2 regions of the Geobacillus sp. E263 genome follow, and region 2 is predicted to be linked to the other one. Evidence: riboswitches for the same ligand, from Rfam matches in the RefSeq annotation. Region 2 holds a riboswitch; the other holds the start of a gene.
What was found. A riboswitch is a leader RNA that binds a small molecule or an ion and turns the genes downstream of it on or off. The one in region 2 is predicted to bind thiamine pyrophosphate.
Positions count from the first base shown of each region.

Region 1 (5,947 bases), 1.3 Mb from region 2:
TTTCTTAAATGGCAAAAAAGAAGGTGCCCCGACATTCGTGGCACCTTTATTTGTTGTTGAACACCGCTTGAACGAGCTGCTTCGTTGCCATAAATGGAGATGCAGCCGAAGCAATCGCGCTAATGACGGAAACACCGTCCGCTCCGGCGTTCATCACTTCACCGGCATTTTCCGCGGTAATGCCTCCAATGGCCACAAGCGGAATATCGACTCCTTGACCACGAAGAAAGCGAATAATCTCAGGGCCTTGCGCTTTCTTCGCATCCTCTTTCGATTTCGTTGGATAAATTGGTCCAACTCCGATATAATCGGCGCCAGCAGCGATCGCCGCTTGCGCTTCTTTCAAATTATGTGCCGACACTCCAAGAATTTTATCGCCGATTTTTTCGCGGACGATGCGCGCATCTTCATCATCCTGTCCGATATGCACCCCATCGGCATCAAGAGCTAACGCTAGTTCGACATCGTCATTGACGATAAACGGTATGCCGCGCTTTTTGCAAATATTTTGCAGCTGTCTGGCGAACTCGTATTTTTGTTCACCGACAAGCGCACCGCTCCCTTTTTCGCGAAATTGAAACAGCGTAATTCCGCCATCAATCGCTTCTGTTAATACTTCTAATGGCTGTTTTTTACAATTTGTACTTCCCATAATAAAATATACTTTCAATCGTTCTCTCATTGCTTCGCTTGCAATTCGGGCCACTTTCCACTCACCTACCGCGCTTGTTTCTCCCGGTACGCCCAATGATTGGTCGGGCCGTGACCGTGGCCGATGCCTAATTCATGACTAATGGCGGCTTGAATAAACGATTTCGCTGTCTGCACTGCTTCTTGCACTGTTTTTCCTTTTGCGAGTTCTGCCGTTATCGCCGCGGCAAACGTGCATCCTGTTCCATGCGTATGTTTTGTATCGATTCGCTTGCTTGTGAAATAGAAAAATTCACTTCCGTCATATAATACATCGACCGTTTCTTCTCCATCATCGTCATGTCCGCCTTTGATCACAACGTATTTCACTCCTAGTTCATGCAGACGTTTCGCCGCCTCCTTACGGTCCTCAATCGTTCGAATCGTCTGGCCGGTTAATGCTTCCGCTTCCGGAATGTTCGGAGTAACCACCATCGAAATCGGAAGCAAATGCGTTTTTAATGCGCTTACTGCCTCTTCTTGCAATAGCGGAGCGCCGCCTTTGGCAATCATGACCGGGTCGACGATGAGACGGTCCCAACCAAATTGCTTTACTTTCGAAGCAACCACTTCAATAATTTCTGCACTAAACAGCATCCCCGTTTTTACCGCATCCGCTCCTAAATCGGTTCCGACGGATTCAATTTGTTGTGCGACCGCTTCCGGCGGCAATGGATACACTCCTTGGACACCGAGTGTATTTTGCGCCGTTACCGCTGTTAATGCGGACATCCCAAATACACGCAATTCTTGAAACGTCTTTAAATCCGCTTGAATCCCAGCACCGCCGCCGCTGTCAGAACCGGCTATTGTTAACGCTTTATATACCATTATTTCCTCTCCCTTCATTCTCCTTGTTCAATGCGGCCGTATCGGCTGATCTCATCCGCTCCTACGCGGAAAAGCGCGTCCAAAAAGGCGATTTGAAAGCTGCCCGGTCCTTCGTCTCCTGCATTTTTCGCAGCGATTTCCGCGGCAACTCCATAGATGACAAGCGCCGCCGCCGCCGCTTTTAGCACATCCCGCTCTACAGCCGCAAATGCGCCAATAACAGATGTCAATAAGCAGCCAGTTCCGGTCACTTTCGTTAACAACGGGTGTCCGTTACGAATGATATACGTCGTATTTCCATCTGTTACAACATCCTCTTTTCCTGTAATGGCGACTACTGTTTTCAGCTGCTCAGCCGCTTTTTTCGCAAGCGATACGACATCCCCGCTGCCTTCTCCCGCATCAACGCCTTTAATGGTCCACGATTCGCCGATAGTATTCGCGATTTCCGCCGCATTGCCGCGAATGACAGACAGTTGGACCGCGCTCGCAATGTTTCGCGCCGTCTCCGTGCGATACGGCGTCGCCCCGGCGCCAACCGGATCGAAAATAACAGGAACGCCAGCTTCGTTTGCCGCTTTTCCGGCAATGATCATCGCTTCCACTTCTGTTGGATTTAATGTTCCGATATTTAAGACAAGCGCCCCCGCAATTTTTGCCATATCCGCAACTTCCTCTTTCGCATACGCCATGACCGGTGAAGCACCTAACGCAAGCAGTCCGTTTGCCGTAAAATTCGTTACAACAACATTCGTAATGTTATGTACAAGCGGATTGGCTTGTCTAACCATTTGCAATGCGTTTATCGCTTCCTGGTTGTTCATTTCCCATCCTCTCCCTTTTTGCGAAATAAAAAAACACTTTGCGCGCAAGCAAAGTGTATACGGATCCCACAGTCACTTTCCCTGCGCTGGCATTACCCAAACAGGTTCGAACGGTCAACGGCGGAATTAGCCGTACTCTCAGCCTGCTTCCGCAAGCTCCCGCAAAACAATATATAGTTTTTCACAAAAGAGTCTACTCCTTCTTTTCACATATTGCAAGTAAAAATATCACATTATGAACGGTGTTTTGAAATTTCCGGCATCGTTGATCCTTCACTTAGTGAAGGAGATTGGTGCCACGGCTGCGGCATCGGCAAATTAAATAAATCAAGATCGACAATGTATCGGGGGCGCCGTTTTGTTTCTTTATAAATTTTCCCAATATATTCTCCGATCAACCCAAACGCAATAAGCTGCAAGCCGCCGAGAAACCAAATGGATGTAATGAGCGATGTCCAGCCTGTTTGCGTATGGCCGGTAAATTTTAAAAGAAGAAAATATACTCCAAACAATAAGCTGACGAAAAAGGAAACAAACCCAATGAGCGAAATAATGCGAATCGGCGTAATACTAAACGAAGTGATCCCATCAAGGGCAAACGCGATCATTTTTTTGAGCGGATACTTCGTTTTTCCTGCAAACCGCTCTTTCCGATCATAATAGATGGTTGTGGAGCGAAACCCTAGCAGCGGCACAATTCCGCGCAAAAACAAATTCACTTCCTCGAACCGTTCGAGTTCCTCTACCGCCCGCCGGCTCATTAACCGATAATCGGCATGGTTATAAACGAGATCGACTCCCATTGCTCTCATCAGTTTATAAAACCATTGAGCAGTATGGCGTTTAAAAAACGTATCCGTATCGCGCTTATTGCGCACCCCATACACAATTTCATATCCTTCATGAAACTTTTGGACAAAATCGCGAATGACGGAAATATCATCTTGCAAATCCGCATCGATCGAAACGATGCAATCAGAACGCGTTTTCGCAGCAAACAGCCCCGCTAACAGCGCGTTTTGATGCCCCGCATTGCGCGCAAGTTTCACTCCTTTTACTTCCGGATAACGCAAGCTTGCTTTATAAATAATGTCCCATGTCACATCGCCGCTTCCGTCATCGACAAATAATAACGTGCTTTCAGGAGAAACAAGGCGCTCGGCAATCAGCTCCTCCCGAAGATTGCGGAGCTGGCGAATCGTTTCCGGCAATACTTCCTCTTCGTTATAACACGGCACAACAATCGTAAGCATTGGTTCGTTCATGTTAACCCCTCCTTACGGTATCACCTTGTACAAATAAATCGTCCATGCCGATTCTTTGGAATGAAACACTTTTTCAAGCGTCAGCTGATTTTGTTTTGCGTTTTCAATCGGCAATGCCGAGAAAATATAACGGCCGCCCATTTGATAAAACACATCGGTATTGAGCTCTAAATGTTTAATCGTTCGCTTGGAATTCTTTTTAAACATATAATGTTTGCCCAGCTCATCGACAAAAATATAGCAGCGTCCGCCCCATTCATCGAAGTACTCGCGCAGCTTTTTGTTTTTTGCGAGTTCGTTGGCAATGATTTGGCGGAACTGATGTTTATAAGAGAGCGGATAAAAATTGTTGTACGTATCGAGCGTGTAAAATCCGTTATATTGCGCAATCGCCGGATGAATGCCGATGCTGGCGACACGATATTTGTGAACCGGCAGTCCGATGTGCTCTTTTATTTCTTTGAATTGCTTTTCCGCATAAAACTCGCGAAACGACGGCTTATTGCGATGCGCAATTTCCTCGTTAAAAGCAGTGAGAACGACTAACTGAGCGGCAAGCGCTGCAAAACATGCCTTTTTCCATGAATGGCCTTGCTGCCATAAAATTTTAAGGGAAATGGCAAACAGCACGTAAATGACCATCGGCCGCAAAAAGTGATAGCGGGCAAAATTAAATTTATCCAGAAGATCAAAACGTTCTGTTAACGGGACCCAGCCTTTATAAAACCAAAACGCGTACCACGTCGACAGCGCAAAATTCAATACGTGTAAAAATACAAATAGCTTTTCCCGCTTCCATAACTTTTTCTTCCAAACGATATACAACGCCACTAACGTCACCGGCAAAATAATCAGTCCGTGTACCGTCATCACATGTGTATGGCCGAGAATATAGTTTTTAAAAATTAGACGTATGACACGCCAAAGCGGCAAGCGGGCATGAAAATATTCATCACGGCTTGTCGGTTCATCAGAAAATAACAGCGAATGAACAAGGCGGTAATCCACCGCCAAATAAATGGCAGTCATGTACACAATGGCAAAGAAAAAGCGCCAATTCCATCCTTTCCCGCGAATGACATCGACAAGCCACCATATTCCCATCGCACTAAGGAAAAAGAAGAAACCGAGCACGAGACTCGAATAAAACGGCAATAGCGTAAGCACAAGATAGTTTACCCATGAACGCTCGCCAGCGCGGATGTTCAGAAGCGCCCACAGCGCAAGCGGCATTCCAAGCGTGCTAAGCATCCCTGATGGCCAAAACGGTGTCAGCGCAAAAGCAAGCGACGCTCCAATGCGAATCCATACCCATTTTTCATCTGGAACGACATATTTCCTTAACAGCAAGTACATGCCGATAAACGCAAACACGCGAGTAATCGCCTGACTAAGTCCATATGCGTAAATGGATGGAAATAGCGCGTGAAGCCAAACGATTCCGCTAAATTCCGTACCGAACGCATTTCGAGGCAACCCGTTAATAATTTGCGGGATGACCGCATGAACCGAACCAAATAACTCTCCGCTTTTTGTGACGACTTTATACCATGCAATATTGGAATCTAAATTATCATGCACACGCATATGCGCATCTTCGCCAAGCAGAAAATATGGCGATACAAACAGGGCGATTGCAAGGAATGAAAAAAACAGGAGTTGCTTTTCTATTGTCGTCACCTCATCCCCCTCCATTTTTAAAATGTCTTCCTTTATTTTCTAACGAAAAAGGAAAAATATGCATCTTTTCTATCATAGAAAAAAGGCCGCTCCAAAAAGCAGCTTTTGCTTTTTGGAAGCGGCCATGTGTTGCTGATTATGCACACACTTTCATGTTTTTGCCCCTTTTTCTAATTTTTGATACTCTTCTTCTTGCAATTTCCGCCACAATAATTTTCCGCTTGATGTCATCGGCAGCGACGAACGGAATTCGACGATGCGCGGATATTTATAGGCGGCCATTTGAGTTTTCGCCCATTCCATAATTTCTTCTTCTGTGATTTTGCCTACGTACTCATCTTGAAGCACAATAAATGCTTTCACGGTCTCGCCGCGGCGCGGATCAGGAACACCAATGACGCACGCTTGTTGCACGGCCGGATGCTTATAGAGCAACGATTCAACTTCGGTCGGCCATACCTTATAGCCGGACGCGTTGATCATCCGCTTGACGCGGTCGACAATGAAGAAATATCCTTCCTCATCCATGCGGCCGATATCGCCGGTGCGGAAAAACCGTTTTCCATCGATTTCAATAAACGCTTCTTCCGTTTCTTTTTCACGGCGATAATATCCCTTAAACACTTGTGGGCCGTGCACGACGATTTCCCCGATTTC
Region 1 covers NZ_CP041632.1:1,475,101-1,481,047, reverse strand. The annotation lists gene FNL97_RS07705 (acyltransferase family protein) at 1-8, shown strand, start outside; gene thiE (thiamine phosphate synthase) at 47-706, opposite strand; gene thiD (bifunctional hydroxymethylpyrimidine kinase/phosphomethylpyrimidine kinase) at 718-1,521, opposite strand; gene thiM (hydroxyethylthiazole kinase) at 1,536-2,345, opposite strand; TPP riboswitch at 2,407-2,518, opposite strand; gene FNL97_RS07685 (glycosyltransferase family 2 protein) at 2,579-3,610, opposite strand; gene FNL97_RS07680 (DUF6044 family protein) at 3,623-5,290, opposite strand; partial or broken gene FNL97_RS07675 (AMP-binding protein) at 5,441-5,947, opposite strand, start outside.
Region 1: another riboswitch for thiamine pyrophosphate. It lies ahead of thiM (hydroxyethylthiazole kinase); the one in region 2 lies ahead of tenA (thiaminase II).

Region 2 (5,947 bases):
GAACAATCCGTTATGGACAACCCCTCGTACTTTTAACGCGTTTCTTACAGTTTGAAATTCCTCGATCATAATCGGAATTAAGCGAACGCCTGCTAAAAAGCTGTAAGCGTATTTTGGCTTTAATTTTAACTGCTGCATCAGCGAATAAAATAAGCGGACCGGTCTTGTCGTTAGGGAAAACAAAAGCCCAAGGAGCGCGAACGAAAGCGCTCGAAATCCAAGATGCATTCCGCGCAAAAAGCTTTCTTCCGTCACATGGATAAGCCCCCAGCGAAACCATGTCGTCGAACCTTCACCAAACAAAATCATCGATGACGCGGTCGACACAAATACAAGAAAAAACGGCAAAAACAATAGCAGCAAAAACTTCCATGGATAGCCGGTATACAGCATAAATAACAAGAGAAGACCGAACGAAAAATTGATTAAAACATTTGGGTTGTGTACGAATAAAACAACGATAAACAACAAAATGAGCACCATAAGTTTTAAGCTCGGATTCGTATGATGCAGCCATGTTTCTCGATAATGAATGTTCCATTTCATCATCTATACCTCCCTACACGGACAGCACAGCCGCTTTGGATGGATGAGGAGAAATCCGTTCATCTTTCACCAGCTGCCCGTCTTCAATCACCCATCTTCTTGTGGCAAAATATTTGACAATGTTCTCATCATGGGTGACCATCATAATCGTTGCTCCTTGCTCGCGATACGATTCCAATAACTCAAGCAGCGCAAACGTATTTTTTGCATCTTGACCAAACGTTGGTTCATCGAGCAGGAAAATTTGCTGTCCGCTTACGATCGATGCAGCCACACTTAAACGACGCTTTTGTCCCATGGAAAGTTGGTATGGATGCTGATTTTGCTGTTTTCGAAGGTGGAATCTCTGCAGAAATTGTTCGACCGTTTCCGTAATTTCCGCTTCTTCTCGTTTTTCTAAACGAAGCGAATAAGCAATCTCCTCTCGTACAGAATTAGTAACAAACTGAAATTCCGGATTTTGGAAGACAAATGCAATCAAACGATGAAGCTGTTTTAACTGCTTGCTGTCTTTTCCGTATAACTCATACGTCCCGTCTGTGCGAATGAGCTTCATCAGCGCGTGCAAGAGCGTACTTTTCCCAGCGCCGTTTTTGCCGGTAATGGCAATCCATTCTCCTGCGCATACGGTCGCTTCTTCCACGCGTATTTTGACATCGCGCAGGCGATAGCCTTGGAACTCGCGAAGGCGGATAATTTCCTCTTGGCGAACATTCACTCGCTGGCGTTGCCGCTTCGCTATATATTCATCCCATACACCCGGATACCAAATTCCTTGTGAAGCAATGATATCTTTGTAATCGGAAAACACCGTTTGCGCTTTATCATCAGCAATGATCTCGCCGTTATCATTAAATAAAATAATCCGATCGACAAAATCGAGTATATGATCGATTTTATGTTCGACAATGATGACCGTTTTATCATGGGCAATTTGTTTCACCGTCCGCCAAATCGCTTCCGTTCCTTCTTCATCAATCATTGCCGTTGGTTCATCCAAAAACAGTACATCTGGATCTAACGCCAATACGGAAGCAAGGGCGAGCCGTTGCTTCATTCCTCCCGATAGTGTATGAATATCGGTATGCGGCTCTACAAAAAGACCAACTGTCTCTAGCAGCTTCTCGATCCGCTCTTTCATCTCTTCGCGCGGCACACCGATATTTTCGAGCGCAAAGGCGATTTCTTCATCGACAAACGGCATGCAAAATTGCGAATCGGGATCTTGGAAGACGTAGCCCCAATTATTGGGAAGCTGCACTCGCTCTGCTTTCATCGGAATATCGATCGAATGCGGAATCAAGCCCGACAGCACTTGCAACAATGTTGATTTTCCGCATCCGGATGGACCGAGCAACAACACTTTTTCTCCTTCGTAAAACGTGATCGATAAATCTTTAAATAACAATGTATCTTTTCCAGGAAATTTCAAGCGCAGCCGTTCAACAGATGCTATCGGTTTCATCGGTTCACACGCCACCTTTTTTAACGATCAAGCGCATCGTAATCTTCTTTCGAAGCCGGGCGCAACATTTGCGTCACACCAGTTTTTTCTAACGCTTTTACTAAAGAAACGGCAAAAACACCGGCAATCACCACTGCGCCAATAAAACGGGCAATAAGGAATAATGCCAAGTTCCAAGGAGCCAGCGATTCAATATACCCTTTATAAAAATCCATCACAAGCGAGCCAATCGTCGCACCAATCGCCCCTAACGACACGACCAATGCGTCAAACCGTTTATAACGGAACGCGGCAAACACCACTTCCGCCAAAAGCCCTTGAACGACTCCGTAAATAAGCACCTCTAGCCCCCACTCTGAGCCCATAATAAATTCTCCAGAAGAAGCAGCAATTTCCGCTAACAGCGCAACACCTGGCTTGCGGATCAGCAAATATGCCACCGATGCGGCGATAAACCACATGCCGTAAATCAACTGATCGATATGGAAACCAAATGGCTTGACAAAGTAGTAGAAAGGTCCCCAAATTTTATAAATGATCCCAAAAACGACAGAAATCACGATTGTCGTTAAAATATCAACAAGCTTCAATCCTTTAGTTGTTGCTGACATGTTCTTTGATCTCCTTTCTTGCTGATGGCCATGTTTCTAAGCGATATGCCATCTCCCAAAATTCGTATTCATATTCACTGCTAATAAGAAAATGCTGTTCCATCCGTTTGCGATCGGATTCGGTGACTGCTTCCGCAATCGCATCCAAACGGGCGATTTGTTCTTCTACTAAGCTGCGAAACCATTCGGAGCTATATGTTCCAATCCATTTCTGATAGATCGGCTCTTTCGGCTTGCAGTCCTTTAGCCGCTCACCAATCTCATAATAAAGCCAGTAGCACGGCAAAATCGCCGCAATCACATCACCTAAATGCCCTTCATACGCAGCCCGGTACATATGCGACGTATACGCGTATGCGGTCGGCGCCGGAATAAATGACGCTTTTTCTTCTTCCGTGATCCCAAGCAGCTCGGCAAACGTTTCATGCAAAGATAATTCCGCTTCACATGTGCTTTGGGCGTGATACGCCATGCGCGCGGTTGTCTTCAAATCTGGAGACTTCGCCGCTCCAATTGCTTGAACTCTCGCAAAATGGTGCAAATAATACTCATCTTGCATCACATAATAGCGAAAACGAGTAAGGTCTAGCGTTCCTTCCCCTAACTCTCTCACAAAAGGATGGCGAAAGCTTGCCTGCCAGATCGGATCGGCCTTTTTCCGCAATTCCATCGCAAATGACATCTTTATCTCTCCCCCTCTTTTTATAAAAAATAAACACCACTTCCTTTACGATGCGTAAAGAAAGTGGTGTTGCACACATAGTCGTCGAAAAAACACAGAAAAACCCACGACTGCGCCACTCCACTTCCCTACGCTGGTATTACCCAGATCAGGTTCTAAGGGTCTCAAAGGCACACTTTGATCTCAGCCTTTCTAAAGGCCCCCCTAGTGGATTGCGTCCAATATAAAAAATTTTCCCTTGTTTAAATTTATCATATCACGGTAAATATCATTGTCAACCCTTTTTTTACTATTCCACGATGACTGCTGTACCGTATGCCAAGATTTCCGACGTATTCGCCATAATTGCCGCTGTAGCGACTCTTACGCCGATTACCGCATTTGCTCCTTGGCGTTTCGCCTCGTTTATCATGCGTCCAATCGCAATTTTTCTCGCTTCGTCCATCATTTCGGTATACGCCTTGATTTCTCCGCCGACAATCGTTTTCAGACCAGCCATAATGTCTTTGCCGATATGTTTTGACTGTACCGTATTTCCTTGTACAAATCCGATATACTCTTTTATTTGTTTTCCTGGTACATAGTCCGTCGTTGCGATAATCATCACAATCCCTCTTTTCTTTTCATCTATGCTTATCGTTATTCTGTTTAGAAGAAAATAGTCCTGCCAAATGTCGACAAACTTGCCTGCGTTGCGTCTTTGTCCGCAATTCTGTATCATAGAAAAAGCAAACGACTATATCATAATGGAGTGGAGAACGTGGCAAACGTATTTTTAAAACGAAAGCGAAAAAAACGTCTGGAACAAGGACATCCATGGATTTTCCAAAGCGAAGTCGATTATATTGAAGGAGACTTTGAACCAGGCGATTTTGTGGACGTATATAATCATCAACGCTACTTTTTGGCAAAGGGCTATATTAACCCGAAATCGCAAATCATTGTGCGCGTTTTGACGCAAAATCCTGATGAAGAGCTAAATGAACAATTTTTTGTCGACCGAATCCGCAAAGCATGGGAGTATCGTGAGCGAATGATTCCCGGCGTTCGCTCATGCCGCGCTATTTACGGTGAAGCTGACTTTTTACCGGGGCTGATCGTCGATAAATACGAAGACGTGCTTGTCGTTCAGATTCTTTCCCTCGGGATGGAAAAACGGAAAGACTGGATTTTGCGTGGTTTGCTTGAAGTATTTAAGCCAAAAGCGATTTATTTGCGCAATGACGTGTATGTCCGCGAGCTAGAAGGGCTAGAGCAAGAAAAAGGCTTTTGGTATGGCCAGTCGGAAACGGAAGTGCTGATTGAAGAAAACGGCGTCAAATATATCGTCGACATTGAAAACGGGCAAAAGACGGGATTTTTCTTCGACCAAAGACAAAACCGAGCGGCGATTAAACCGCTCATTAACAGCGATACAACAGTGCTCGACTGTTTTACCCATACTGGCTCGTTTATGCTCAATGCGTGCTTATATGGTGCGAAACACGTCACTGCGGTCGATATTTCCGAACACGCCATTGAAACAGCAAAACGCAACGCCGCACTCAATGGCTTTACCAACGTCGATTTTGTCGTCGCCAATGCATTCGATTATTTGCGCGAAGCGGTTCGCGATGGAAAGAAATGGGACGTTGTCATCATTGACCCGCCAGCGTTTGCGAAATCAGCTCAAGCCGTTCCGAAAGCGCTGCGCGGCTATAAAGACATTAACTTAAACGGCTTAAAGCTTGTCAAAGATGGCGGCTTTTTCGTCACAGCGAGCTGTTCGTACCATGTTCACGCTGATTTGTTCCAAGCGATGATCGAAGAAGCGGCGTTTGATGCGAAGAAAATTTTGCGGCAAGTGTACTGGAGCGGCGCCGGCTACGATCATCCAAAGCTGCTTGCTGCCGATGAAGGCGACTATTTAAAATTTGCCATTTATGAAGTGCATTCGCGCAGATAGCTAAATGGTTCCATTTTCTAAACAAAAAAAACGCTTAGGACTGTCATACAGTCCTAAGCGTTTTATTTTTTATGCAAAATATATAAGTAAAAGCTAATAGAAATCAACACGGATAGTGCGGCAGTTATATAAATGCTAGAGTAACCGAACCAATGGCCAATTTGCCCAAAAGCCATCGCTCCTACTCCGACCCCTAAATCGAAAAAGGCGAAAAAGGTCGCATTTGCCATTCCTTTTCGGTTTTTTGCCGCTTTTTCCACAGACCATGCTTGCAGTGCTGGCTGCACCGTTCCAAACCCTAGCCCGTAAAGAATCGCTGCGATAAACAAAATCGCATTGCTTGGCAGCCAAGCCAACAATAACATTGCAATGAAAATCAGTGCAGCACCTGGTATAAACACCGCCTGATGGCCTTTTCTATCATACAACCGGCCGGCAAACGTTCTTGTTACCATTAACGCAAGCGCATATAGCAAGAAATACCATTGAATTCCTGAAATTCCTTTTTGTGCAGTATATAGTGGCAGAAATGAGGCAATTCCTCCAAATGTCACCGTAAGGAAAAATAGCAAAATTGAAGGCTCTAGCGCGCTTTTTTCATAAATATCCCACTTATTACGCGCTTGCGCTTGCGGCTGTCCGATTTTTTTATATGTAATATTCGAAGCAAACAATAGTGACGCCAAACCTAAAACGGC
Region 2 covers NZ_CP041632.1:2,805,731-2,811,677, forward strand. The annotation lists gene FNL97_RS14365 (energy-coupling factor transporter transmembrane component T family protein) at 1-546, opposite strand, end outside; gene FNL97_RS14370 (ABC transporter ATP-binding protein) at 560-2,011, opposite strand; gene FNL97_RS14375 (ECF transporter S component) at 2,032-2,622, opposite strand; gene tenA (thiaminase II) at 2,606-3,304, opposite strand; TPP riboswitch at 3,413-3,520, opposite strand; gene FNL97_RS14385 (YbjQ family protein) at 3,594-3,908, opposite strand; gene FNL97_RS14390 (class I SAM-dependent rRNA methyltransferase) at 4,065-5,249, shown strand; gene FNL97_RS14395 (MFS transporter) at 5,312-5,947, opposite strand, start outside.